DNA from 3 places in the Paraburkholderia sp. J63 genome. Region 3 is predicted to be linked to each of the others. Evidence: predicted binding sites of a transcription regulator. Region 3 holds the regulator's gene; each other region holds the start of a gene.
What was found. The regulator FliA, encoded in region 3, starts transcription of late flagellar genes. The targets are predictions, from matches to a motif close to CTAAAGTTTNNNNNNNNNNNGCCGNTA.
Positions count from the first base shown of each region.

Region 1 (9,436 bases), on a different contig from region 3:
CGCGATGAGCACGATGAGGAGGATGCGCTTCAGCGGTCCGGGTTGCGCGCTCTGGGGCGCGGCTTGCTGGGTTGCGGTCGTGGTCGCCATGTCGGTCGTGAGCCTGGGTGAGCCTGGGTGAGCCTTGAGTGATGCCGGTGTCGGGGCCGGAGGGCGTGCTGCGCTTTACGGTCGATTTGCTGTCGATTTGCTGTCGATTTGCTACGGCGCGCTCGCATTCATTCCGGCAGCCTGCATTGTTCCGGCTTTTGCCTTACAGCGATGGGAGGAATAGACGGGGGATTTGCGGCTATCTCTTGGCTTTGTGCGCCGCGCGGACCGGCGGGCGTCACGTCACGCCACGCCGGCCTCAGGCGAACGTGTCGATCAAGCCCACGGTGCGCTGCGTGGCCGTCGTGGCGGCGCTCGCGGCGCTGTCCACGCCGCTTGCGGAGCCGACGCCGGCAACGCTCCCCGAACGTGCCGCGCGCGAGCCGCCCGAACCGCTGCCGCCGTCCTGCTGGGCCTGCTGGTTCATCTGGCGCGAGAAGCCGTCGCTGACGCTCGCGCTGCCGAGGCCGATGCCGTTCTGCTGCATCTGCTCGCGCAGCTTGGGCAGCGCGGCTTCCACGGCCTCGCGCACCTGCTGATGCTGCGAGACGAACAGCGCATGCGCATGGTTGTCGGCGACTTGCAGCACGACCTGCAGCGGCCCGAGATCCTTGGGATTGAGCGTGAGCTCGGCCGACTGCTGGTGCGCGTTCGAGAGGAACACCACTTTCTGGCTGAGCGCGTCCTCCCAGTCCGAGCTGCCCACCTGGGGCGCGAGCGCGGCCGAGGCCGCCGCCGAGGCGGCCGGGTTGGCGCTCGCGGCCTGAGTGGCCTGGGTCGCCTGGGCCTGAGCCGCGGCTGCGGCGGCCGCCTGGGTGGCGGCGAGCGCGTCGGTGGCGCTGTTCGAGGCGGCCGGTTGCGCGGACGCCGCTTGCTGCGCCGCTGCGGCAAGGGCGGCGTTGGCGTTCTGCGTGCCCGCGTCGGTGGCCGTGGCGGCGACGGACTTCGCGGCGCCCGCGGTGGCGCTCTTGTCGTCGATGTCGATGCCTTGGGTTTTCGCCTTCGCCTGCGTGCCCATGTGCGCCGCGAAGCTGCCTGCGATGCTCGCGCCGCCCGAAGCCGCGCCCGGCGCGCCCGCGCCTTGCGTGTTCAGCGTGGCCGCGCCGCCGCGCAGCGTCGCGAGCGCGGCGTGCAGCGCATCGTTCACCGACTTCGGGTCGCCGCTGGCCGTGCCGTCGCCCGCCGCGCCATCCGCCCCGGTTGCGCCTGCTGCGCCCGCCGTTGCGGCGGCCACGCCTGCGAGCGTGGCATCGGCGGCATCGGCGGCGTCACTGCCGTCGCTCTGGGCTTGCTGCGCGGCCTGCTGGGCCTGTTGCGCCTGAGCCTGCGCCGCGGCGGCCTGCGAGCCGGCGGCTTCGGCCTGCTTCTGGCGCGTATGGGCGTCGTCGGCGTGGTGGTTGCTCTTCGACGCGTGCTGCGTGCCGTGCGCCGAAGCGCCGTTGCTGGCCTGCTGCGACGATTGCGCCGAATGGGCGGCTTGAGAGGCTTGCGAGGCCGCCGCGCTCGCGCCGCCATAAACCGACGAAGCCGATCCATTCCCCTGCATGGCCTGCTGCGTGGCGCTGGCTTGCGGCATGTTCTGCGCGGTTTGCGAGGCGATGCTTTGCTGCAGCGTCTGCGCGAAGCCCTGGCTCGCGAGGTCCGACGGGCTCGCGCCGTTGCCGGTAGCGCCGGTAGCGGCATCGAACAACGAACTGACTGCGGATAGAAGCGACATGGTGTCTGCTCTCTTGAACGTGATCGGGGCGTGCCGCCTCAGGGATGCGGGGTGCGCATGCGCAGCGCGCGCGCGGCGTGCTCGTCGGCGTCGCGCTGCTCGCGGCGGGCGTCCTTGCGCGCCTGCGCTTCGTCCTGGCGCGACTGCAGCACTTCGTACGAGCCGAGCTTCTGCTTGCTGCGCTGCCAGTCGGGCCTGGCCGCTTCCACGCGCTGCGTGGCCTGTTCGAGCAGGCGGCGCTGCTGCTCGATGGCGGTGTCGAGCGTGTCGATGAACGCCTGGAAGTTGCGCACATTGCCCGCCGCCATGCCCGCGCGCGCCGACTCGGTGAAGCGCGCGTGATACTCGTCGCGGTAGTCGATCAGTGACTTCAGTTGCTTTTCCACTTCCACGCGCTCGCGCTGGACGCGTCCGAGCCGTTGCGTTGCGGCGTCGACATCGTCCTGTGCAAGGCCGATGAGGGTCTGCAGCGCGGTCTGTTTCGTCATGTCCTGGCTCCTGGGCCGTTGCCTTGTGCGTTGCCCGCTATGTTGCCGATCAGCGCGCCGAGCATCTCGACGCTGTGTTGATAGTCCGCCGTTTCGCGATAGCCCTGCTGCAGAAAGGCCTCGATGCGCGGATACAGCGCGATGGCGCGGTCGAGCACCGCGTCGCGCCCGCTCACGTACGCGCCCACGTTGATGAGGTCGCGGTTGCGCTGGTAGCGCGAGAGCATCTGCTTGAACGCGCGCGTCTGGTTCAGATGCCGCTCGTCGATGAGCGCGGTCATCGCGCGGCTGATCGACGCCTCGATGTCGATGGCCGGATAGTGGCCGCTTTCGGCGAGCGTGCGCGAGAGCACGATATGGCCGTCGAGAATCGCGCGCGCCGAGTCGGCGATGGGGTCCTGCTGGTCGTCGCCTTCGGTGAGCACGGTGTAGAACGCCGTGATCGAGCCGCCGCCCTCGGGGCCGTTGCCGGTGCGCTCGACGAGCGCCGGGAGCTTCGCGAATACCGAGGGCGGATAGCCCTTGGTCGCGGGCGGCTCGCCGATCGCGAGCGCGATCTCGCGCTGCGCCATCGCATAGCGCGTGAGCGAGTCCATCAGCAGCAGCACGTGCTTGCCCTGGTCGCGGAAATATTCGGCGAGCGTGGTCGTGTACGCGGCGGCCTGCATGCGCAACAGCGGCGAGACGTCGGCGGGCGCGGCCACCACGACCGAGCGCGCGAGGCCTTCAACGCCGAGGATCTGCTCGATGAATTCCTTCACTTCGCGGCCGCGCTCGCCGATCAGCCCGATCACGATGACCTCGGCGCTGGTCGCGCGCGCCATGGTGCCGAGCAGCACCGATTTGCCGACGCCCGAGCCCGCGAACAGGCCCATGCGCTGGCCGCGCCCGACCGTCAACAGCGCGTTGATCGCGCGCACGCCCACGTCGAGCACCTTGTGGATCGGCTCGCGGTTCAGCGGGTTGATGACGGGCGCGGTGAGCGGCGCGTCGGCTTCGGTGTTGAGCGGCCCGAGGCCGTCGAGCGGGCGGCCCGAGGCGTCGAGCACGCGTCCGAGCAGCCCCCAGCCCACCGGCAGGCGCTTGGCGCCCGCCATCGGATCGGCAATGGGCGCGCTTTCGAGCGGCCAGACGCGCGCGCCGGGCAACAGGCCCGCGACTTCGGTGGTCGGCATGAGAAAGAGCTTGTCGCCCGCGAAGCCCACGACCTCGGCTTCGGCCATCGGCAGCGTGCTGCCCGGCGGCAGCTCGATCATCACCTCGGCGCCCACGGCGAGGCGCAGCCCCACGGCTTCGAGCACGAGGCCCGCCGCGCGCGTGAGGCGCCCGCAGCCGCGCAGCGGCAACGCCAGCGCGTTGCGTGCGCGCACGCTCGCGAGACGCGCGTTCCAGGCGGTGAGGTGAGGGTTGTTCGGGTCGTAGTTCGGCGGCGGGGTGTAGGGCGTGCGTTCGTTGTCGTCGTGAACACTCTGGCTGGCCGAAGCATCATGGTGGCCATGATCCGCGCCGTCCGAGCCCGCGCTGGCGATGGCGGCCTCGACGGCTTCGAGCGCCTCGCTGGCGCCCGCAATGCCGGTTTCTCTGGCGGCTTCGGCGTGCGGCAGGCCCGCTTGCGTGTCGTCGCCCACCAGCACGCCGCGCGTTTGCACGGGGTCGTGCGCGCCGGGCCCGAACGACGCGAGCGCGAGTTCCTGCTCGAGCGGCGTGAGGCCGCCCGTGTGGATCGTCTGGCGCGGGTTCGAATTCACCATGGCCGTGCCTTGCCGAGCGCCGCCGCCACGCGCTCCCAGCGCGTAGAGATGGCCGCATCGACTTCGCCGCTCGCCGCCTGGGCGCGGCAGCCGCCGCGCTCGAGCGCCGCGTCGGTCCGCACGGTCCAGCCGCGCGTTTGCAGCTCCTCCATCAGATAGGCCTCCACCACCGGCAGATCGGCGGGGCTCACCACGAGTTGCGGCGAACCCGCGAGCTGCGGCTCGTGCGCGAGCACCTCGCGCGCCGCGGCCAGCAGCGCCGTCGGATCGTGCTGGACGTGCTGGCGCACGACCTGCTGCGCGATGTCGAGCGCGAGCTCGACAAGCGTTTCGGCCACGCCCGCTTCGGCCGTCTGCAAGGCATCGGCAAAACGCTGCGCGAGCTGCGCCAGTTGCCGCGCCTGCGCGCGCGCCTCTTCGCGTCCCTGCTCGAAGCCCTGCTTGTGGCCTTGTTCATAGCCGGCCTGATAGCCGAGCGCCTGGCCCGCCACGTGGCCGGACGCGAGGCCCTGCTGGTGCGCCGAGTCGCGCACGCGCTGGAGCTCGGCTTCGAACGCGGCCGTTTCGTCGGGCGTGGGCGGCGGCGGCGGAGGAGGAGGCGGGTCGAACGACGCCATCTCCCAGCGCTGGTACGCCGAGCGCGCGCCCCGCTGTTGGGCTGCCGTTTGCGTGGCTTCGTCAGACATAAGCGTCTTCCGCCTTTCCGCCGATCACGACCTGGCCGCTCTCGGCAAGGTTGCGCACGATCTGCAGGATACGCCGTTGCTGGGCTTCGACCTCCGAAACACGCACCGGACCGCGCGCGTCGAGGTCTTCGGCGAGCAGTTCCGCGGCGCGCTGCGACATGTTCGAGAGGAACTTGGTGCGCAGCGCGGGCGGCGCGCCCTTGAGCGAGATGATGAGCGACTCCGACTCCACTTCCTTGAGCAGGAGCTGGATCGCGCGGTCTTCGAGATCGAGCAGGTTCTCGAACACGAACATCTGGTCGATGATCTTCTGCGCGAGCTCGGCGTCGTACTGGCGCACGTTCTCGATCACGCCTTCCTCATGCTGGCTCGTCATGAAGTTGAGGATCTCGGCGGCCGTGCGAATGCCGCCCATCGGGCTGCGCTTCAGGTTGTCGCTGCCCGAGAGCAGGCCTGTGAGCACGTCGTCGAGTTCGCGCAGCGCCTGCGGCTGGATGCCGTCGAGCGTCGCGATCCGCAGCAGCACGTCGTTGCGCAGACGCTCGGTGAAGCACGAGGCGATCTCGGAGGCCTGGTCGCGGTCCAGATGCACGAGGATCGTGGCGATGATCTGCGGATGCTCGTTCTTGATGAGCTCGGCCACCGACCCCGAATCCATCCACTTGAGGCCTTCGATGCCGCTCGTGTCGCCGCCTTGCAGGATGCGGTCGATCACGGCGCCGGCCTTGTCCTCGCCGAGCGCCTTGGTGAGCACGCTGCGGATGTAGTCGTTCGAGTCGAGCGAGAGCGCGCTGTGCTGCTCGGCTTCCTTCACGAACTCCTGCAGCACGCTGTCGATCTCTTCGCGCTTGACGTTCTTGAGCGCGGCCATGGCGGCGCCGATCTTCTGCACCTCGCGCGGGCCGAGGAACTTGAAGACCTGTGCGGCCTCCTCCTCGCCGATCGACATGAGCAGCAGTGCGCTCTTGGTGGCTCCTTCAGCGTTCATCGTTCACCCAGCTCTTGACCACGGTTGCGACGATCTTGGGATCCTGGCGCGCGATGCTGCGCGCGAATTCCAGGTTGCGTTCGAATTTGTGCTTCTCGTTCTCGAGCGCGAGGAGGCCGCCGTCGCTGTCGGCATCCCCGGCGCCTTCGAGCTTGTCGAGGCCCGGCAGGCCGTCGAGCAGCATCGGCTCGCCTTCGCCGGCGAGCGCGGGCGCGGCCGGTGCGGGCGGCGGGAAGGCGCGGCGCAGCGCCGGCTTCACCATCACGAAATAGAGGAACAGCGCCACCACGCCGATGCCGAGCCACGTCGCGATCTGCCTCGCGAGCGCGATCATGTCGGGCTGGCGCCACCACGGCAGGTTCGCGCCCGGATCGATCTCCTGCTGGAACGCGGCGTTCACGACGTTGACCGAGTCGCCGCGCTTCGCGTCGTAGCCCATCGCGTCCTTCACGAGCTGCTCGACCTGCGCGAGCTTTTGCGCGTCGAGCGGCTGCATCGTCGCGTGGCCCTTGGCGTCCACGTGCTGCTGATAGTTGACGACCACGGCCACCGAGAGCCGCTTGATGTCGCCCGGCGCCTGCTGGAAGTGGCGCACGGTGCGGTCGAGCTCGTAGTTCGTGGTGGTGTCGCGGTGGTCCGAGAGCGGCGTGACGCTCGCCGCGCCGCTCGCGCCCGCGGGCGCGCTGATGGGCGCCGAGGCCGGCTGCGGCGGCGTGTTCGAGAGCGCGCCGGGCACGCCGCCCGCGCTCGACTGCTGCGAATCGGTGGCGATGCTCTGCTGCTGGCTGCGGATGGCGGCCTGCTGCGGGTTGCCGTTCGGGCCGTAGTTCTCCGAAGTCTGCTCGAGCTTCGAGAAGTCGAGGTCGGCGCTCACCTGCGAGCGCGCGTTGCCGGCGCCGAAGAGGGGAGCCAGGATCGCGTCGATGCGCGCCTGGGTGTCGTGCTCGACCTGGCGCACGTACTTGAGCTGCGAGGCGTCGAGCCCGGCGCCCGTGGCGCTTTGCGTGAGCAGGTTGCCGTCCTGGTCGACCACGGTGACGTTGCGCACCGGCAGGTCGGGCACGGCCGAGGCGACCATGTGCGTGATGGCGGCCACCTGGCCGTCGTCGAGCACGCGGCCCGGATACAGGTTGACGAGCACCGAGGCCGTGGGCGCTTCGCGCTCGCGCACGAACACCGAGGGCTTCGGAATGGCCAGATGCACGCGCGCCGACTTCACGCTCTGGATCGATTGAATCGTTTGCTCGAGCTCGCCTTCGAGCGCGCGCTGGTAGTTGACCTGCTCGGCGAACTGGCTGATGCCGAACTTCTGGTTGTCCATCAGCTCGAAGCCCACCGAGCCGCTCTTGGGCAGGCCCTGCTGGGCGAGGCGCAGACGCATTTCGCCCACCTGGTCGGACGGCACGAGGATCGCGCCGCCGCCTTCCGACAGCTTGTAGGGCACGTTGGCGGCCTGCAGCGCCGTGATGATGGCGCCGCCGTCGCGGTCCGAGAGGTTGCTGTAGAGCACCTTGTAGTCGGGCGCGCGCGACCAGAGGATGAGCCCCGCGACCACGGCGACCAGCACCGCCACGGCGACGATGAGCGGCGCGCGCGGGTTGCCGCGCACCTTGCCCAGCGACGAAAGCGACCCGAGGCGCTGCGCAAAGCCGCCGCCCAGGTCCTCCGCGGCGCCGCCTGCCACGCCGGCGGCCGCCGCGCCCGAGGCGCCGCCGGTGGCGAGGCCCACGCGGGCGTCGGGGTTGATCAAAGAGTTGGCAGACGAATCCATGCGACGGGTTTCTCCGGGAGACTTGCTGTCCCGCGGCGCGCCACGCGCGCGGCTGAGACTTTCACGACAGGGATTATCCGAGAGCCGTGGCAAGCCGATTGCGCGAATAGAGCCGGGTTTTCCCCCTAGTTTCGGGGCTGCGCGAATGGGCGAATTGCTATGCTCCTCTCCAGATTCGGCGTTCTGTATGCGCGCCGGGTTTGCCGGGCGGCGCCAGCCGCCCTTGCGCGACCCTCTGAAACGTCTTGAAACGGAGCAAACATGACCGTGCCAGTCAACCCACTCACGTCGGCCTTGGCGCAGATGCAGTCGATGGCCACCCAGGCGGCGAGCAGCGCCGCCGCGGCCGACGGCGGCTCGGGCGCGGCCACCGCGGGCGGCTTCGCCGCGGCGCTCAAGGCATCGCTCGACAAGATCAGCGACGACCAGCAAAAGGCCGTCGGCGAGTCGCAGGCGTTCGAGCTCGGAGCCGGCAACGTGTCGCTCAACGACGTCATGGTCGACATGCAGAAGGCCAACATCGGCTTCCAGTTCGGCCTGCAGGTGCGCAACAAGCTCGTTTCGGCCTACACCGACATCATGCAGATCCAGGTCTAGCGCCCCCGTCCGGCTTTGCCACATTCGTCCGATTAAAGCTTCTCCCGTGCCGTTCCGATAACACGGCTAGAACCGGCTCGCGCCACGAGGCGCAAGGGGCCGGATACACCGTATCCACAGCCGCACGTTAGAAGGAGAAGCGCCGATGTTTTCCCCTGCACAGTCTGGAGCTAACGCCTATGCACGCGTGGGTGTCGAAACAGGGGTCATGGGCGCGAGTCCGCACAAGCTGATCGCGCTCCTGTACGAAGGCGCGCGCAAGGCGATCGCCCAGGCCCGCATGCATCTGCAGATGGGCAATGTGGGCCCGCGCGGCGAGGCGATCGGCAAGGCAATCCGGATCGTCGAAAGCGGGCTTCAGCTGGCGTTGAACGTGGAGGCGGGCGGGGAAATCGCGCAGCGCCTGAACGCACTCTACGGTTACATGACGAAACGCCTGCTCGAAGCGAACATTCAACAGAGCGAGTCCATGCTGGTCGAAGTCGACGGCCTGCTGGCGACGCTCGAGGAAGCCTGGTTGGGGATTGCGCCGGAAGTGGAGCGGATGGCCAAAGCGGCTTCCGGTCCTGCGTCCGGTCCATTGACGAGATGAGTTCGAAAGCAGACTACTTCGCCCGCTACGAGGCGATTGCAGCCGTCTCGGGGCAGATGCTCCACGCCGCGCGCGGCGCCCACTGGAACGAGCTGATCGGTCTCCAGGAGGAGTACCGGCGCCTCGTCGACGCGCTCAAGAATGCCGATTTCGGCGTGCGGCTCACCGCACCCGAGCGCACGCGCAAGTACGAGCTGATCCGGCAGATCCTCGCCGACGACGCGGCGATCCGCGACCTCGCGAGTCCGTGCATGGCGCGCCTCGCGGCGCTCTTTCACGGCACCGGGCAGCCCGCGCGGGTGCTGCAGGAGCTGTACGGCGCGCGCTAGGGGCGGGGGCATCGTCGGCCCGGCCATACGCATCAGCGAGAAAACTGACCGCGCCGCGCAGCCGCAGAGGCCGCGCGGTGCTTAACCGGGCCCGCGCGGGCCATGCTCCGCATGAACGGAATCGATACGAGCGCCGCGTCGCTGCTCGCCAGCCGCATAGGCGCACTGGGCCCGAGCGCCTCGCAGGGCAGCGCGGGCGCCGCGCAGACGGGCGTTTCGGCGCTCGCGGGCGGCGTCGCCGCGCTGGCCGATCCGCAGAGCCCCGGCTCGCCGCAGGCTTCGGCGCAGGCGGTGCTCTCCGCCGTTGCGCTCGCGCTCGACGCGATCATCCGTTCGGGCGGCGAAGCCACGCCCGCCGTGGTCGGACGCGCGCCGCTCTGGGCCGATCCGGGGGCGGCTGGCGATGCGTCTGCGGGTGATGCCGGCT
Region 1 covers NZ_CAJMZF010000045.1:7,488-16,923, forward strand. The annotation lists gene fliL (flagellar basal body-associated protein FliL) at 1-90, opposite strand, end outside; gene U5775_RS32145 (flagellar hook-length control protein FliK) at 350-1,807, opposite strand; gene fliJ (flagellar export protein FliJ) at 1,846-2,295, opposite strand; gene fliI (flagellar protein export ATPase FliI) at 2,292-4,046, opposite strand; gene fliH (flagellar assembly protein FliH) at 4,040-4,732, opposite strand; gene fliG (flagellar motor switch protein FliG) at 4,725-5,720, opposite strand; gene fliF (flagellar basal-body MS-ring/collar protein FliF) at 5,710-7,491, opposite strand; gene fliE (flagellar hook-basal body complex protein FliE) at 7,753-8,088, shown strand; gene fliS (flagellar export chaperone FliS) at 8,234-8,680, shown strand; gene U5775_RS32185 (flagellar protein FliT) at 8,677-9,009, shown strand; gene U5775_RS32190 (flagellar hook-length control protein FliK) at 9,121-9,436, shown strand, end outside.
Region 1: the regulator FliA is predicted to act here: its motif matches at 8,122-8,148, upstream of fliS (flagellar export chaperone FliS).

Region 2 (9,436 bases), on a different contig from region 3:
CCGCCGGGCCGCTGGCAGGCGAACTAGCCGCGCGGCTGAAGCGCCACGGCCGCCGCACGCCTTCCTCTAGTTCAAGCACGCGTCAATGCACTTGTATGCGCTAGCGCCCAATTGCCGTTGGTAGTCGATCCGCGGCGCCCCGCGCCACGCACGACGCCCAAGCCCATGCCGCCGCAAGAACGTACAAGCCACCCCAGCCGCGCCCCGCTATGCTGGCCTCCGTAAAAGGAGACTCGATTGACCCGCCATCCCCACCGCTTCAAGGAATTCGTCGCCGGCGCGCGCGATACGATCCCCATGATGATCGGCGCCGCGCCCTTCGGCGTCATTTTCGGCACGCTCGTGACCTCGGGCCCGCTCTCGCTCTGGCATGGCCAGTTGATGTCGCTCGCCGTGTTCGCGGGCTCGGCGCAATTCATCGCACTCGGGCTGATTGCCGCGCACGCGAGTTTCGCCGTGATCTGGGCCACCACGCTCATCGTGAACCTGCGCCACGTGCTCTATAGCGCGACGCTCGCGCCCTACGTCTCGCATCTGCCGATGCGCTGGCGCCTCGTGCTCGGCGGCCTGCTCACCGACGAGGTGTTCGCCGTCGCCTGGGCGTATTTCCGCCGCCATCCGCCCCGTGGCCCCGACAATCCCGACGATATTTCGCCTTGGCATTTCCTCGGCTCCGGCGTCTCGATGTACGTGAACTGGCAGATCTGGACCGCCGCGGGTCTGCTGTTCGGCGCGGCCTTCCCGGGCCTGCAGTCGCTCGGGCTCGACTTCGCGATGGTGGCCACGTTCATCGCCATCGTCGTGCCGCAGCTCGTCGCGCTGCGCTACCTGGCCGCCGCCGCCACGGCGGGCGCGCTCGCGTTCTTCTGGCAGGCCTGGCCATACAAGCTCGGGCTGCTCGGCGCCGTGCTCGCGGGCGTGGCCGTCGGTATCGCGCTCTCGCTGCCGCGCAAGCCGCGCGCGAGCGCCGCAACGGCCGACGATCTCGGCATCGAGACCGCCCGCGCCGCCCAAGGCGCCGGCCCGGCCCGCAAGAACACGAGCGAAGCGAGCACCGCGTGCCTCGCCGGCCATGACGCGCACGCCGCAGGAGGCCGTCCATGAACTACGTGGTCCTGATCCTCGGCATGGCCTTCATCACGATAGCGGTGCGCACGGCCGTCTTCGTGCTGGGCGAGCGGCTCGTGTTCCCGCCGATCGTGCGCACCGCGCTCGGCTTCGTGCCCGTCACGGTGCTCACCGCGATCATCGTGCCGATGGCCGTCTCGCCGCACGGCCAGCACGCCGAGCTCACGTGGCGCAACCCGCAGCTCGTCGGCGCGATCGCGGCCATCGCCGTGAGCGCCGTCACGAAGCGGCCGCTCCTCACCATCGCCGTGGGGCTTGCCGTGTTCTTCCTCTGGCAGGGCGTGGTGCTGCGCTGAGACTTCCTGAGGTCACGCGCGGACTGCCCGTGCTCGCCCGCGCCCCGGCCATCCGCGGCCACATCCCCGACTGCCGCCAGGCCCCGCGCTCGCGGCGAGCCTGGCGCGCCTGCGCGTCCCGGCTCAAGTTTCGCCCCCATGCGCCGATAAACCGTCGAGGCCTGCATTGGCGCGGCAGACAGGCACCGCCAGGAATACACCGGGGCAACCACAATGGGGCACATCACCCTCAATCTCAAGGATGAAACGCTTGCGTCGCTGCGCAAGGATTTCGACGCGTTCCTGCGCGTCTCGCTGAAGCTCGACCCGCAGTTCCTCACGCCATCGTTCGAGGACTTCCTGCGCGCGAAGCTGCTCGACAACATGACGCCGCTCACCGAGCAGGCCGTGCAGCGGCTGTTGCAGGGCGGGCAGTACGCATGGGCCAAACGCACGCTCGACAAGGAGTTTCCCGAGGTCGTGTCGATCCTGCTGCACCAGGCGGGCGAATTCGGCTTTGGCTTTGCGTCGAGGCCCGAGTGGACGCCCGACGAGCTCGCGAAGCAGTGCCGCGAGTGGGCCGCCGCGATCGTGCGCGAGGCGCGCGCCGACGAGGCGCTGATCGACCCGCTCGCCGCGCAGATCAAGTCGGGCGTGCAGGACATCCAGACGCTCGAGGAGACCATGCAGACGCCGGCGTGGCGGCTCGCCGAGTCGGTGCGACAGCGCGTCTACGAAGCGAAGATCGGCTGCGAACAGGCGAGCGGCAGCCTCGCGCGCGAGCGTCTGGGCGAGTTGCGTGGCCTGTTGCGCCTCGCCATCTCGCACGGCACGTTCCAGAAGCAGGAAGCGCAGCAGATCATGGAGTATCTGCGTCTGTTGAAGCCGGAAATTTTCGTCGAGGAACCCGACGACGTGTTCACGCGGCTCGCCGCGTGGTTACGCAACTTCTTCGTGCCGCCGCCGAAGAACCAGGTGCGCGGCTGAACGCAGCGCAGCCCCGCCCTACTCCCACATCTTGCGCAGCTTCGCGCCGATCTCGACCTTCGCGCGCGCCGCGGCGGCGAGTCCCGCCGCGCTCGGCGGGCTCGCCACCGGCGCGGGCGGCCACGCGCGCGACTCAAAGAGCGGCAGCATCGGCGCCGCGATGAAGCGCGTGCGCGACGCCCACACGTGACGGTCGCCGCTCGCGGCCTGGTTGTGCACGTAGAAGCGCTGCGGCACGACTATGTGCAAGTCCTCTTTCGCGCGCGTCATCGCCACGTAGAGCAGACGCCGCTCCTCTTCGAGCTCCTCGTCGCTGCCCGCGCCCAGATCGGACGGAATGCAGCCGTCCACGCCATTAAGCACGAACACGTTGCGCCATTCCTGGCCCTTGGCCGAATGGATTGTCGAGAGAATCAGATAATCCTCGTCGAGCAGCGGATCGGCCGACTCGGCGCTCGTGGCGTCGGGCGGGTCGAGCGTGAGCTCCGTCAGGAAGCGCTCGCGCGACGCGTAGGTGCTCGCGATGCTCTCCATTTGCAGCAAGTCGGCGAGACGCACCTGGGCGTCTTCGTGGTTGCGCTCGAGATGCGGCTCGTACCAGCGCCGCACGCGCTCGAACTCGGCGGGCCAGGGCGTCGCGCGCGCGCCGAGCGTATCGACGAGCGCCGCGAACGCAGGCCAGTCCTCGGCCGCGCGCGGCGGCGGCGCGAAGGCGGCGAGCGCCTCGGCGGCGCGATACGCGCCCGTGCAGGCCGCGACCTGATCGAGCAGGCGCGCCGCCGTCGCGGGCCCGACGCCGGGCAGCAACTGCGTCACGCGGAAACCGGCCACGCGGTCGAGCGGATTCTCGGCCCAGCGCAGCATCGCGAGCACGTCCTTCACATGCGCGGCGTCGAGGAAGCGCAGGCCGCCGAACTTCACGAACGGGATGTTGCGCCGCGCCAGTTCGATTTCGAGCGTCGCGCTATGGTGCGCGGCGCGAAAAAGGACCGCCTGCTGCTTGAGCTTCATGCCGCCCTCGCGCGCTTCCAGGATCTGCTCGACGACGTAGCGCGCCTGCGTAGCCTCGTCGGCGACCGTGACGAGGCGCGGACGCTGCTGCGACGCGCGGTCGGTCCACAGGTTCTTGGTGAAGCGCTCGGCGGCGGCGTCCATCACGGCGTTCGAGGCCGCGAGGATCGGCTCGGTCGAGCGGTAATTGCGCTCCAGCGTGACCTGGCGCGCGGGCGGATCGAACTGCGCGGGGAAATCGAGGATGTTGCGCACCGTCGCGCCGCGAAACGAATAGATGGCCTGGGCGTCGTCGCCGACTACGGTGAGGCCGCGCCCGTCCGGCTTGAGCGCAAGCAGGATCGACGCCTGCAGGCGGTTGGTGTCCTGGTATTCGTCGACGAGGATATGGTCGAAGCGCTCCGCCAGATCGGCCGCAATGGCCGGCTCCGCGGCCATGTGCGCCCAGTAGAGCAGCAGATCGTCGTAGTCGAGCACGTTCTGCTTTTGCTTTGCATCGACATAGGCCGCGAACAGCGCGCGCAGTTGCGGCTCCCATTCGAGGCACCACGAGAACGAGCGCGCGAGCACGTTCGTGAGCGTGTCGCCCGTGTTGACGACGCGCGAGTAGATCGCGAGGCACGTCGACTTCGCGGGAAAGCGCTTTTCCTTCGCCGATAACCCCAGTTCGTGGCGCACGAGGTTCATGAGATCGGCGGAATCCTCGCGGTCGTTGATCGTGAACGCGGGCGAAAGGCCGATCTGCTCCGCGTACTCGCGCAGCAGGCGCGCGCCGATGCCGTGGAAGGTGCCCGCCCAGGTGAGTCCCTGCGCAAGGGCAGCGGCCGCGCCCGATACTCCCGCCGCGATCCGCGAGACGCGCCGCGTCATTTCCTGAGCCGCGCGGCGCGAGAAAGTTAGCAGCAGGATGCGGTGCGGATCGGCGCCGTTGGCGACCAGATGCGCGACGCGGTGCGCGAGCGTGTTGGTCTTGCCCGAGCCCGCGCCGGCGATCACGAGCAGCGGCGCCGGAAGCGCCGCGCCCGGTGCGAACGTCTGCGGACCGCCGTGCTCGACGGCGGCGCGCTGGGCGTCGTTGAGCTTCGCGAGATACGGCGCCGCCTCCAGTGCGACGTCGCTCGTGTGGGGGGAATCGGCAACAGAGACGGTGGACACGACGGGCGCGGGGAATATCCGGTGAGCGGTGAAGGATCGAGCCGCGTCGCGTATCGGCGGGCGCGGCGACGCATACTGTATATCCATACACCTCGCGCCCGCAAGCGCCGATCTTGCGGCGATCTGGCGCTATTCAGCGTCGAACTTGTGTCCTGGAACCCGCGCGCGCGACCCGACAGCCCAAAGCAAAGCGGCGACGCCCGCTTCCGGACGCCGCCGCTTCATGTCCTGCACAGGCCGGCGCCGGGGCAGGCGCCCGATGGAGAAGCCTCACCAAGCCCGAATGCGCGCACCGCACGCGTTCGGGCTATCGAAGGCTCCCGCTCGGTTATTGCTGAGCCCCACCACTCGGCTGCTGCGCCGGCTGCCCGTTCATCTGATCCAGCATTTCCGAGTTATTGGCCTGACGGTCGGCCTTGTGGTTGATCTTCGCGTCCTTCACCTGCGACTTGTACTGCGACTTGGCCTGCTTCTTCGTCGAGTTGTACTCCGCTTTCGCCGACTTCTTCGCGCTGCGATATTCGGCGTTCGCGGCCGCGTTGGCGTTGCGCTTTTGCACCAGCGGGTCGGTCGGCTGCGTCGCGCTCAAGTCCTGCGGCGCGGGCTGCGAGATGCCGGCAGCGGCCGGCGCCTGGCTCGGCGCCATCGTCGGCGCGGTGGCGGGCGCCATGGACGGTGCGGCCGAAGGCATGGCCGCGGGCGCCTCGGCGCCGGGCTGCGCCGCGCCTTGCGCAGAGGCGCCCTGCGCAAAGGCGCCTTGCGCGAAGAGGGCGGCGGTGGCGAGAGCCGTACCGGTGAGCAGCTTGCGAATATGAGTCATGGCGTATCCTCTTTGCAGTCGTTTCGGGGTGAGACCATTTTCGTCTGAAGATCGCCGGGAGGTCTCCCGACGTTACTCAACGTTGCATCTTCTTACGAAATCATGACATCTGGCCCCGAGATGTAACGGCCGCCCGGACACCCGGTTTCGCTTATGATGCTCACCCTTCGCGCGCTGCCGGCGCGCTCCTGATTCCCGTTTCCGCCATGCCCAATCTCGATTTCATGCTCACCGGCGACTACGTCGAACTCCACAACCTCCTGAAGATCACGGGTCTCGCCGACAGCGGCGGCTCGGCCAAGCAGATCGTCGCCTCCGGCGCCGTGAAGGTGGATGGCGAGGTCGAGCTGCGCAAGACGTGCAAGATCCGCGCGGGCCAGTCCGTGCTGCTCGGCGATACGCGTATTGCCGTGCGCGAAGCCGAATAAAGCAAACGGCCCGACGCAGGCCCAAGGCACGGGACACGTGCCCAAGTGAAATGCGTTCGAAAGCGGATGCACCATCCAGGTGCTTTTTATCCGAAAGAAGGGTAATCTCGCACTGAGCTTTCACCCTTGAAACGAACGCACTTTCCGAACGCGCGGCGCGATTTATCGCGCCGCGCTTGCTTTTCATGACCCGACCCACTGCCCCCGCGCGCGCCGATCAGGCGAGCCGCGCCATCGCCCCGCCCTCGCTCAAGCGCCACGCCGCCGACACCGCGCGCCTCGCGGCGCCGCTCGCCATCGCCCAGCTTTCGCAGATGGCCATGAGCGTGACCGACACCGTGCTGCTCGGGTCGCTCGGTGCGGGCGCGCTCGCGGCGGGCGGCCTGGGCGCGAACCTGTTCTTCGTGGTGGTGACGGTGCTGCAAGGCGTGCTCACATCAGTGAGCGTGAGCGTCGCGCAGGCGCGCGGCGCCGACGATCTGCACCGCGTCCCGCACATCTACTGGACCGGCTTCGCGCTCTCGCTGCTGCTGGCCGTGCCCGCGTTCGCGCTGCTGTCGTTCGCGGGGCCGCTCCTGCTCGCGCTCGGCGAGCCGCCCGTGCTCGCGCATCAGGTGGGCGAGTACGCGGCCGTGCTGCGCTGGGGCGCGCCCGCGAGCCTGATCGGCGTGGGCCTGATGCGCTCGTTCCTGCCCGCCATCGGCGCGGCCAAACGCCTGCTGTGGATTTCGATCCTCAGCGTGTTCTTCAACGGCTTCCTGAACTACGGGCTGATTCACGGCGCGTGGGGCCTGCCGCGCCTTGGCTTTCTCGGCTCGGCGGCGGCCACCGCCATCACCGTCTGGCTCACCACGCTCGCGCTGATGGCGCTCCTGCATCTGCGGCCCTCGCATCAGCACTTCGTGGTCGCGCGCCGGCCCACCGCGCCGCTGATGGGCGAACTGTTCGCGATCGGCTGGCCCGTCGCGATCACCTACGCCGTGGAAGCGACGCTCTTTCTCGCGACCGGCCTCCTCATGGGCCTGCTCGGCGCGACGCCGCTCGCCGCGCACCAGATCGCGCTGAACGTGGCCTCGGTGATGTTCATGGTGCCGCTCTCGATCGGCCAGGCGGCCAACGTGCGCGTGGGCTACTGGATCGGCGCCGGCGTGCCGCGCGCGGCGCGCCATGCGGGCTTCGTCGCGCTGGCGCTGGGCGTGGGCTTCATGTCGATGTCGGCGCTCGTGATGGTGCTCGCGCCGCACTGGATCGTCGGGCTCTACCTGCACCTCGACGATCCGGCCAATGCCCCGACCATCGCGCTCGCGACGTCGCTGCTCGGCGTGGCGGCCATCTTCCAGATCGTCGACGGCATGCAGACCGTGGGCTCGGGCTGCCTGCGCGGCCTGAAGGACACCCGCATTCCGATGCTGGCCGCGACGCTCGGCTACTGGGGCATCGGCTTTCCGATCGGCTATGCGCTCGCGTTCCATTTCGGGCTCGGCGCGCTCGGGCTCTGGTGGGGGCTCGCGGCGGGGCTCGCGAGCGTGGCGGCGCTCATGACGTGGCGTTTTCACCGCATGAGCCGGCGCGTGCAGATCGAGGCGGCGGCGCGCGCGGGCTGAGGCACGGCGGCGGCGTGCCGGGCGGACGAGTCCGCGAGCGGCCTGGAATAGCGCGCTTGAGGGGATCGGCAAAGGGACGTCAGCGGCCTGTTAAGCGCACGGTTAAAATACCGGCCTGGCGCCGCACGCCGTCCGCCTCACGAGGGCAGGAAAACAGCGCCCCGCTGCCTGGAGGTCAAGATCGAACCAGACCCGCCATAAAAACCCGCGATAACGCCCCGCTCACGGACCACCCACTCATGCTCGCCCCGATTACCCGACTGTTCCCGCTCTGGGCCGTCCTCGTCTCGCTGTTCGCCTACTTCAATCCGGGCCTCGTCGCGCCGGTCACGCCGCACGTCACGACGCTGCTGATGATCATCATGCTCGCCATGGGCGTGACGCTCTCGTTCGCCGACTTCCAGCGCGTCTTCACGCGGCCCGCGCCCGTGCTCGCCGGCATCTTCCTGCACTATCTGGTGATGCCGCTCGCGGCATGGGGCATCGCCCACGCGCTCCACATGCCGCCCGACCTCACGGCGGGCATGGTGCTGGTGGGCAGCGTGGCGAGCGGCACGGCCTCGAACGTGATGATCTATCTCGCGCGCGGCGACGTCGCGCTGTCGGTGACGATCAGCGCGCTCTCGACGCTCGTGGGCGTGTTCGCGACGCCGCTCCTCACGCGCCTCTACGTCGATGCCTCGATCGTCGTCGACGTGCACGGCATGCTCATGAGCATCCTGCAGATCGTCGCGCTGCCGATTGCCGTCGGCCTCGTCGTGAATCGCCTCGCGGGCGGCCTCGTGCGCCGCGTGGAGCCCGTGCTGCCGCTCGTCTCGATGATCTCGATCCTCGCGATCATCGCGGCCGTGGTGGGCGGCACGCACGCGAGCATCGCCACCGTGGGCCCGCTCGTGGCGCTCGGCGTGGTGCTGCACAACGGCATCGGGTTGCTCGGCGGCTACTGGGGCGGGCGTCTGCTCGGCTTCGACGAATCCGTGTGCCGCACGCTCGCCATCGAAGTGGGCATGCAGAACTCGGGCCTCGCCGCGACGCTCGGCAAGCTCTACTTCTCGCCGCTCGCCGCGCTGCCGGGCGCGCTGTTCTCGGTGTGGCACAACCTCTCGGGGTCGCTGCTCGCGGGCTACTGGGCCGGCAAGCCGGCGCGCGGCAGCGAGCGCGATGCCGACGAAGCGCGCGCGGCCAGCGCCGGGACGTCGGCGGCACGGCGCGGATAAGCGCGGCCTCACCCGCGCAACGCTCGCATCCGCGCTTGCGCGGGCCGCTTCAGCAAGCGGGCCGGCAAACGAACTGACGAGCGCATCGACAAACGCATAGCCAGGCGCGCGAGCCAGCCCAGCAAAACGACCACGCGCCCCTCGCCCCATAGCGCGGGCGGCGTGCGCAGCTCGCAGCGCACCGCCTCGTCCCATCCGCCCACCCACACCCGCTCGCCCGGCGCGAATGGCAAGACATCGCCGGGATCGAGCCAATAGTCCTCGGCGTCGCCTTCCACGGTCATCAGCACGCGCCCTTCGAGCACGCCCAGCACGCCGCCGTCCACGTGGCGCACGAGACGGCAACGGCCGCGCGCGATCCGCAGCTCCTCGCGCCTCGCCTCGGTGTCGGTCTTATCCGCTTGCATGATCCGGTCCATCGCGTTCTCCCGCCGTTCGGTTCGTGATGGATGCAGTGTGCGGCGAGCACGGGCGCCGACGTTTCCGTCCGGCATGAAACGATGCTTGCAGCAAGCGCCGCCGCCCCCGCCTTGCGCGCCGCGTCACGCCGCTTCGCCCGCTTCCCGATAGAATCGGCGGCAAAAGACGCACTACGTAAGCGAACCATCGGGAACACCCCCACGCCGCCCGCTCAAGCGCCAACGCGGGTCGAGCCGTGCATGGGACCGGAGCCCGTGCCGCAGCACGCACGCCGGCCGACACAGGAGAGGAGAATCCGCTTGTCCGCACCTATCGTTCAGAGCCTCGCCCCCGGCGCGCCCCGCGCGGCCGAAGCCGCAGCCCCGCGCCGCGCCGCCTGCGTGCGCACACT
Region 2 covers NZ_CAJMZF010000002.1:102,170-111,605, forward strand. The annotation lists gene U5775_RS02755 (AraC family transcriptional regulator) at 1-27, shown strand, start outside; gene U5775_RS02760 (AzlC family ABC transporter permease) at 298-1,104, shown strand; gene U5775_RS02765 (AzlD domain-containing protein) at 1,101-1,424, shown strand; gene U5775_RS02770 (DUF4088 family protein) at 1,638-2,390, shown strand; gene U5775_RS02775 (ATP-dependent helicase) at 2,409-4,643, opposite strand; gene U5775_RS02780 (hypothetical protein) at 4,885-5,376, opposite strand; gene U5775_RS02785 (RNA-binding S4 domain-containing protein) at 5,583-5,804, shown strand; gene U5775_RS02790 (MATE family efflux transporter) at 5,990-7,408, shown strand; gene panS (ketopantoate/pantoate/pantothenate transporter PanS) at 7,648-8,625, shown strand; gene U5775_RS02800 (DUF2917 domain-containing protein) at 8,634-9,032, opposite strand; gene U5775_RS02805 (phospholipase D family protein) at 9,285-9,436, shown strand, end outside.
Region 2: the regulator FliA is predicted to act here: its motif matches at 1,547-1,573, upstream of U5775_RS02770 (DUF4088 family protein).

Region 3 (9,436 bases):
AGACGCCAATCCGCAGGAAACGACCGGCGGCGCATGCCGTCCACCTCAATCAGGGGCATAGCTTGAACATTCGCAAATTCATCGGTGGCACCAGCCGCGACGCCTTGCGCCTCGTGCGCGAAGCGCTGGGTGCCGATGCCGTCGTGCTGTCGAGCCGCACGCTCGACGACGGCAGTGTCGAAATCGTTGCGCTCGCGGACAGCGACCTCGCGGCGATCACGCCGGCGGATGGCGATGCGCCCTTTGGCGGTGCGCCCTCTGGCGGAGCGCCCTTTGGCGGAGCGCCCTCTGGCGGTGGGTCGTTCGGCAACGCCCAGGCACAAGGTGGCGCGGGCGTCGCGGCCAGGTCGCCGCGTGCGGCCTTCGGCGCACAGCCTTCCGCGAGCGTAGCGACGGCTGGCGTAGCAACCCCCGTGGGTAACCCCTACGCAAGCGGCGGGATGCCCGATGTGTTTTCGTCGGTGTTCGGCGCGAGCCCCGAAGTGGGCGCGGAGCACGTCGCCGGGATGAGCGCCGATACCCACGACGCCGCCGACGGCAGCGACGACGCCACCGTCTCGCTCGCGCAAGCCACGCAGGCGAAGCTCTCCGCCGAAATCCCCGAAGCCGTGGCTTCGCGTGCCGCCGTTGGCCCGACCGCACAGCCGTCGACGATGCAGTCCGCCCAGCCATTCAGCACCATGCGGAGCGCCACCGCAGGCCGCGATGCCGCCGCCCGCCTCGAACACGCCGCCATGCTGCCGGTCGCAGAACAATCTGCCGCACCTCGCACGATGGCCGAAACGAACCCCTGGCTGATTGACCACGCGCGCCGCATCGCTAGCCAGCAGGCCAACCAGCAAGCGGGCCAGCAGGACCCCACCGGCATCACGCCGGCGGCCGCCATGGCCAAGGGCCTCGGCGTGGCTGCCGATGTCGATGCGAGCACGCCCGAATGGGCGCGCCAGGCCGCGCACGTCGCGGCGCGCCGCGCCGCCCGCAGCATCGGCCAGAGCCCGGACGCGGCCGGCCCGGCGCCGGTCGCACCCCGCGCCGCGCCAGGCGCCGCCGCCCATGGCGCACAGCCCGCACCAAACTCGCCGCAAGCCGGCGCGCCCAGCACCGCGCAAACGGTGAGCGAAGCGATCCGCGCGCGCATCGAGCAGGTCGTCAACGAAACCGTGATGCACGAGCTCGCCTCCATGCGCGGCATGATGGAAGAGCAGTTCGCGGGTCTCCTCTGGGGCGAGCGCCAGCGCCGCAATCCGGTGCAGGGCACGCTCACGAAGCAGCTCTTCGCGGCCGGTTTCTCGGCGCAGCTCGTGAAGATGGTGATCGACCGCCTGCCCGACGTGGAAACCGAAGAGGCCGGCATGGAATGGGTCCAGTCGGTGCTCGAATCGAATCTGCCCGTGCTCGAGGACGAAGAAACCCTCATGGAGCACGGCGGCGTTTTCGCGCTGATGGGCCCGACCGGCGTGGGCAAGACCACGACCACGGCGAAGCTCGCCGCGCGCTGCGTGATGCGCTTCGGCGCGAGCAAGGTCGCGCTGCTCACCACCGACAGCTACCGGATCGGCGGCCACGAGCAACTGCGCATCTTCGGCAAGATCCTCGGCGTCTCGGTGCACGCGGTGCGCGACGGCGCGGATCTGCAGCTCGCGCTCACCGAGCTCAAGAACAAGCACGTCGTGCTGATCGACACGATCGGCATGAGCCAGCGCGACCGCGCCGTGGCCGACCAGATCGCCATGCTGTGCAGCGCGGGCCGTCCGGTGCAGCGCCTGCTGCTGCTTTCGGCGACGAGCCACGGCGACACCCTCAACGAGGTCGTGCAGGCCTACCAGAGCGGCCCCGACGAGTCGCCGCTCACGGGCTGCATTCTCACCAAACTCGACGAGGCGACCAACCTCGGCAGCACGCTCGACACGGTCCTGCGCTACAAGCTGCCGGTGCACTACGTCTCGACGGGCCAGAAGGTGCCCGAGAACCTCTACGTGGCCACGCGCCGCTTCCTCGTTCGCAGCGCGTTCTGCGTGCCGCGCGACCGCTCGCCGTTCGTGCCGCACGAGGACGACATTCCCGCGCTGCTCTCGGCGCTCTCGACGCGTTCGAACACGCAAGCTCACGAGGTCCGGTTTGGATAAGTTCGTGATCGATCAGGCAGAAGGCCTGCGGCGGCTGCTCGCGCGCGAAGGCTCGCGCGTGATCGCGGTGACGGGCGGTCCTGGTTCCCCGGGGCGCACGACTGTTGCGATCAACCTCGCGGCCGCGCTGACCGCCCAGGGCAAGGACGTGCTCGTCATCGACGAATGCCTGGGCCCGCGCTCGGTGAGCGCGCTGCTCGGCGGCGTGCGCGGTGCGAGCGATGTGTTGGGTCTCTCGTCGGGCAACCGCGCGGGCAACCTCGCGGGTAACTTCGCGGCGTTGATGCGCGGCGAGATGACGCTCGACGCGGCGGTGGGCCGGCATGCGCTCGGCTTCGGCGTGCTGGCCGCGCCGGGCGAGCACCGCGCGCAGTACACGGGCGCGCAGCTCGATACGCAGTTGAGCAAGCTGCTCGCCGGTCCCGCCGATTTCGTGCTGATCGACGCGCAGCTCGACGCCGATGGCGCGCTCTCGCCGCTCGCGATGCATGCGCACGACGTGCTGATCGTGATGCGCGTGACCGCACAGGCGATCACCGATGCCTATGCGTGCATGAAGCGGCTGCATTTCGCGCACGCGATCGGCCAGTTCCGCGTGCTCGCGAACCACGTGGAGAGCATCCCCGAAGCGCAGGCCGTGTTCGAGAACCTCGCGGGCGTGGCGAGCCGCTATCTCACGGTGTCGCTCGAAAGCGCGGGCAGCGTGGCCGCCGACCCGTATATGCCGCGCGCGCTGCAGCTTTCGCGCTGCATCGTCGATGCATTCCCGTCGACGGCCGCCGCACGCGACTTTCGTCGCGTGGCGGCCGAGTTGCCGCACTGGCCGATGCGCCCCGCGCTGTCGGCCTCGGGCGGCGCGCGCGTGGCCCCGGCGGAGCCAGCCAGTTCGGCCAACTCGGCTGGTTTAGCAGATTCAGCAGATTCATTCGTTTCCACCGTCACTGGCGTTCCATCCGCGCCTGCGCCGGCTCATGCGGGATGGCGGGCGGAACCGCCCGTGCAGCGCACGGCGCACCAGCACGCGTGACGGACATAGGAGAGCCAGATGTATAACGCTCAAGGAAAAATTTCGCAGGCTGAAGTCCTCGCGAAATACGCGCCGCTCGTGCGGCGCCTGGGACTGCAGCTCGTCGCGAAGATGCCCGCGAGCGTGGACCTCGACGACTTGATCCAGGCCGGCATGATCGGCCTGCTCGATGCGGCGAACCGCTACAAGGAAGATCAGGGCGCGCAGTTCGAGACCTACGCGAGCCAGCGCATTCGCGGCGCGATGCTCGACGAGCTGCGCAGCAACGACTGGCTGCCGCGCAGCCTGCGGCGCACGTCGCGCGAAGTGGAGAGCGCCGTGCATCAGGTCGAGCAGCGGCTTGGCCGCTCGGCGAGCGAAACCGAGGTCGCCGAGCATCTGCAACTGCCGCTCGACGAGTACCAGAGCATGCTGCAGGACCTGCACGGCAGCCAGCTCATCTATTACGAGGACTTCGACCGCGCCGCCGACGACGAGCCGTTCCTCGACCGCTATTGCGTCGATCACTCGGACCCGCTCTCGGCGCTGCTCGACGACAGCCTGCGCGGCGCGCTCGTCGAGGCGATCGAGCGGCTGCCCGAGCGCGAGAAGCTGCTCATGTCGCTCTATTACGAGCGCGGCATGAACCTGCGCGAGATCGGCGCGGTGATGGAGGTGAGCGAGTCGCGCGTGTGCCAGTTGCACAGCCAGGCCGTCGCGCGTTTGCGCGCGCGGCTGCGCGAGATGTCCTGGGCGGGCACGGAGAATTAATCAGGCGCGGCGCCGCGGTAGGGGTGCCGACAGGGAGGGGGAAGCCGGGGTGCGGGAGTGCTCCGGCTTTTTTTTTTGTTGGTGCGAGAGCGGTTGGAAGAGAGCTGGGTAGCCGACATGGAAACCTACATGAAGGTCTACGAAAAATGAAATAAGTCGCAATAATTCAACGAGTTATTTGAAGAAAGTGGCGACTTTAAACTCTACATGGGTGTGAACGCCACGCCGTGACGACAACGGCTTTTCTCTCCCCCAGGCTTTGGCCCGAAGTCGATCAGGATTGAATGGAATGCAGAGCAACTGACTGCCGGTGCATCGGGCGCTTCTGGTGCCTGCATAGCGTCAACCTGCTTCAGGACCTGACACATCAGAAATCTCGAGGCCCCGACATATGCAAGCTGCCGGAAAGCCGCGTCGGAGGAACTGGTGCCCGTTTTACCGTCACCTCCCGGCCTGGAAAAGCGCGTTGGGTGGTTAATCTGTCGGCATCCACCATCACGTCGCGCGATTGGCTTTTAGGTGCCTGTGCGCGGCCTCCCCCGACGGCTTATGAAGCACGACGCGCCCAACTTTTCCGGCGGCTCCGGCGTATTGCCGGATGCCGCACCCGATGAAACGCATCACGCAATCGTCGCGCAACCCCGCACGCGTATGCGGTGCGCGCTTGCGAAGTCGGCGACCAGGGAGAAATCGCCACTCGATGTTGCCGCGGCCGGACACCTCGAAGACATTGCGCGCTCGCTCGACGTTGCGCCCCTCGATGCCGGCCTGCACGCGCGGATGCTCGCCGCCGCGCGCGCCAGCAACGACGAAGCGGCGAGCGCCGCACACGAGCTGGCGCTCGCGGCCTTCGACATGCTGGGCGCCGCGCCTCGCGAACAGCTCGCGCTCGTTCTCTACAACGTGGCGACGGTCTATGCGATCAAAGGACGGCGCGACGCGGCCATTCGCTGGTACCGGCACGCGCTCGGGATCGACCCGGGGCTTGCCATCGCGCATCAGAACCTGGCCGTGGCGCTCGAGCGCGAAGGGCTGCGCGAAGCGTCTTGCCTGCATCGCGCGCGTGCGTATCAGCTTCAGCGCGTCTTTATCGAAGGCGCTCTCGGCCAGGAGCAACGCCGGATTCTGATACTGGGCACGGGCAAGGGCGCGGGCAACGTCCCCATCGACGCGCTGCTTTCCCGGCAAACAACCTCGCGCATCCGCTACGCCATCGATTACGCCGACGAAGCCGAAGACGCGAGCCTGCCGCCTCATGATCTCGTGTTCAACGGTATCGGCGATCCCGATGTCGCCACGCCGCTTGCTGCACGGCTGGCCCGCTTTTCCGCCGGGTGCCGGCGCCCCATGCTCAACCGGCCTGAAGCTGTCGAGCGCACGCACCGCCACAAAACGGCGGCCCTGCTTGCCCATGTGGACGACGTCGTCGTGCCGCGCTGCGTGCGCATCGACGCCCGCCCCGCGAATGCCCATGCGCTCGCGAGCGAGCTTGCGCAATCGGGCGTTGCCTTCCCGATCCTGATGCGCCCGCTAGCGACGCACGGCGGCGAGAGCCTCGAACTCCACGCGTCGCTTGCCTCGTTGTGGCGCGCAATGGCCGATCTCGACGCACCGTGCTACCTCACCGCGTTCCACGACTTTCGCAGTGCCGACGGCCATTACCGCAAATACCGGATCATCTACGTCGACCGCGAGCCTTATCCCTACCATCTCGCCATCTCGAGTCGCTGGATGGTCCACTATTTTTCCGCGGATATGGGCGGGGAACCCTGGAAGCTCGACGAAGAATGCCGCTTTCTCGCCGACCCGTTCGCGACGCTCGGCCAGCGCGCAAGCGAGGCCATTTCGGCGATCGGGCGGCAGCTCGATCTCGACTACGGCGGCATGGATTTCGCGCTGACGCCTGCCGGGCAGGTGCTGGTTTTTGAAACCAACGCGACCATGCTCACCCATCGGGAAGCACGGTCCGGTCCGCTTGCCCACAAGAATCCGTATGTCGACCGGATTATCGAAGCCTTCGAGCGTATGCTGCTGGCGCGCACAGGCCCGCTTTAGGGGCGCTGGCCGCAATCAGCAAAAAAGCCGAAGCACCCGCGCTTCGGCTTTTCAATTTCGTTGGCGGCTCGTGCGCCGCGCGTAAAAAGCGGACTACAGCCCGAATGCCGGCAGCCGCCCGTCCGGCCCATACAGCATCGACGCGCCATTGCCGGTTTCGCCGCGCAGGATCGCGAGCGCCCGGCGGTTATGTTCCATGCGCGTGCGGATCATCATGCCGATCGTGAGGTTCTGGCGCCGCGCGCGCTCGGTCGAGCCCTTGAGCAGCGCCCACTGGCCCGCGAGCCGGGCGTCGCCGTCGCAGGCCATCTCGATGCCCTTGCGCCCGCCCGGCAGGCCGAGTCCGGCCAGTTGCGCGTCGCGCGCCTTCTCGAGCCCCGCCAGACGCTGCGTGAGCGTCGTCTTTTCCTCGACGATCTGCGGCAGCGCGCCGATGCCGTCCGCCGTCGTGAGTGCCTTCTCCTCGAAGGCGAGCAGCGAGGCGAATGCCTCCACGGCGGCGTGTTCGTCGATCAATGTGGCGAGCAGTGCGTCTTTCATCGGGGACCACCTGAGAATGCGGTTTTGAGGGCCGGCGCGCGTTTTCGGGTTCGTGCGGGATTCGCGCGCCGCGCCCGTGCCTTGGGCCTTAGCTGCCCGAGGCCGGCTTGAGCAGGCCGCGCGCCGTTTCGATAATGCCGTCGGCGATCTTGCCGGCGTCGATCTGCAAGCTGCCGTTCTTGATGGCGTCCTTGATCGACTGGACCTGGCCCATGTCGATGTCGGCGGCGCCGCTCGCCGCGAGCGAGCGCAGCGAGGAGGACAGCGACGAAAGGCTCACGTTGGCGTCTCCGGGGGTGCCGGTACCCGATCCGACCGCGCTCGATGCGGCGGCCGAGGCCGTGCCGCCCGCGCCCAGCGCGCTCGCGGTTTCGCCTTGCTGCGTTCGCGCGACGCTGTCTTGCAGCGAGCGCGCGTCATTGCGGGTGGAGGTGTCGATTTTCACGATGGGGCTTCCTGATCCGTATGGCCTTGATAACGGCAAGGGCCGGCGCGAACTTTAGCGTGAAAGTCCTGCCGTTACATGCTGTTACGTATGCTGCCGCACATTTCCACCGCACCGTTTTCCTCCCCGCGCGGGGAGCTGTCCCTAAATCTGCACCTGCACCGTTGCGGCGTCCTTCACGACGCCGCTGATGATCTGGCCGCCCGCCGTGCGCACGCGCACCATCTGGCCCGGCGCGGCGTTGTTGAGCACGCTGCCTTCCGAGGAGATCGTGAAGTTCGAGCCGACGGCGATCACCCTGACCGTCTGGCCGATCACCACCGACGAGGCGCTGCGCAGCATGTCGGTGCGCAGCGGCAGGCCCGCCGTGATGCGCGCGAGCGCGACGGCGCCGTTCGCTTGCGTGGGATCGGTGATGATGGTCTGCGGCAGGCTCGCGAGATCGCCCTCGCGCGGCATGAAGTCGGCGGCGGAGAGCGTCTGGCCCGCGTCGATCTGGCGTGCGGCCACGTAATAGGTGATGTCGACGGCCACGCGCCCGACCACATAGAGCGTCCACGGCTTCGCGCCGACGCAGCGCACGCCCACCGTCGTGCGGCCCCACATGCGCGCGCCGGGCGGCATGAAGGGCTCGAGCGCGGCACAGGCGGCGAGTCCGCGCGGGAAGACTTGCCCGACGGTGATGCTGACCTTGCCCGGCAAGCCCGCGGCCTGCTGCTGCAGGAAGGCGAGCGCGGTCGCGCGGATGCGCTCGCCGTCCTCCTGGCCCGTGGGCATTTGCGCGGTTTGGCCGTAGGCGACGGCGCTGGCGCTCGCGGCGGGATTCACAGCGGGATTCACAGCGTAATTCGGACGCGCGGCCATGGCCGGCATGCGCTGCATCGGCACGGCGGCGAGCTTGGCGGCGATGGCCGGCGCGGCCGTTTCGACGACAACGGGCGCGACGGCGCTCGACGGCGTGACGACGTTCACGCGCTGCAGTTGACCCACGCCTGCGTTGCCGTTCATGGCGGCGGCCGCGGCGGCATTCGCCGCCATCCGGTTGGCCGGTGAATAGGCCGACGGGTTTGCCGATGCATTCACCGGCGGCACGCGCATGGGCTGCCCTTGCATCGGCTGCGCGGCGCGCGCGACGGCGGGCCTGATCGCGGATGCGGTAGCTGCCGCGCTCGTGCCGGGAGAAGGAATCGTGACGATTTCGGGCGTCGCGGCTTCGCTTGCGCGGCCGCGCTCACCCGGCCCCGGGATCGTGATCATGCCGGGCTGGCTTGCCGCCTCGTCTTGCCCCTGGCTTGATGCGTCGGCTTGCGCACCGCGCGCGAGCATGGCCGCGTTCGGCGCATAGCCGTTGGGATAGGGGCTGGCGTTGCCGCCGCCCGCGTTCGCCTTGCCTGGCTGCGCGAGCATCGCGCTCATCTGGGCGGCGTCCGAGCCCGCGCGGTCGCCGGGACCCGCAATATAGATCTGCTGGCCCGGCGCTTCGCTTTGTGCGTACGCGGCGCCGCCCACGCCCAGCGCCGCGGCGGCGCAAGCAAGCGCAACAGCGAGCCCACGCAAGGCCGAACGACCGTGCATGCGCCTCACCGCCGCCGCGCGGCGCGCGCGAAAGAAGGCAGTCTGCGGCATCGTCGTTCTCCATTCATTGCATTGACACGCTTCGCATTCTAGGCGGCGCCCCTCGCGCGCTTACGTCGAATAGAGGGGGGCTTTACCGGCTATTCGTCCGATTGGTTCTTGCCAGCCGCGCCTAACATTCGTCTCCATGCGAAAAGGCCTGTGCGCTTCGTCCAGGTCTCGCCCAGTTGCCGGATGCGCGATGCATGCGCCCACGCAGCCCCTCATTTCGTGTCACGGAGAACGCCCGATGCTGGACAAACTCGACGCCGAATTCGCCTTTGGCCGCGAAGCGCTCGACGTGCGCGCGACGCGCCAGGCGTTGCTGTCCTCGAACATCGCGAACGCCGACACGCCGGGCTACCAGGCGCGCGACGTCGACTTCTCGGCTTCGCTCGCGGGCGCGCTGAGGCAGGCGGGCGCGGCCACGCCGGGCGGCGCAATGGGTGGCGCGGCAGGCGCAACGGGAACGATGAGCCTCGCGAGTACAACGGGTGCTGGCGGCGCAACCGGCGGGGCAGGCGCGGCAGGCGGCAATTTCCAGCCGCTCGCGCTGGCGCAGCCCGCGGGCGTGTCGAGCGGCATGTCGATGGCCACGACCGAGGCGGGCCACATGGCCGGCAGCGTGAAGCTGATCCCGACCGGCGGTCCGACGCAGGCCTACACGAGCGCGCTGATGTACCGCAACCCGACGCAGCCCGCGCTCGACGGCAACACGGTCGATCTCGACACCGAGCGCGTGCAGTTCGCCGACAACGCGCTGCACTTCGAGTCGGGCATGACCGTGCTTTCGCAACAGATCAAGACGATGCTCTCGGCGATCCAGTCGGGTTCGAGCTAAAGCGCGGGTATTGACGCAGGCACCCGCGCAAGCAGCAA
Region 3 covers NZ_CAJMZF010000011.1:193,237-202,672, forward strand. The annotation lists gene flhF (flagellar biosynthesis protein FlhF) at 63-2,126, shown strand; gene U5775_RS14875 (MinD/ParA family protein) at 2,119-3,153, shown strand; gene U5775_RS14880 (RNA polymerase sigma factor FliA) at 3,172-3,903, shown strand; gene U5775_RS14885 (hypothetical protein) at 4,453-5,958, shown strand; gene U5775_RS14890 (flagellar protein FlgN) at 6,052-6,498, opposite strand; gene flgM (flagellar biosynthesis anti-sigma factor FlgM) at 6,587-6,943, opposite strand; gene flgA (flagellar basal body P-ring formation chaperone FlgA) at 7,088-8,569, opposite strand; gene U5775_RS14905 (flagellar basal body protein) at 8,808-9,398, shown strand.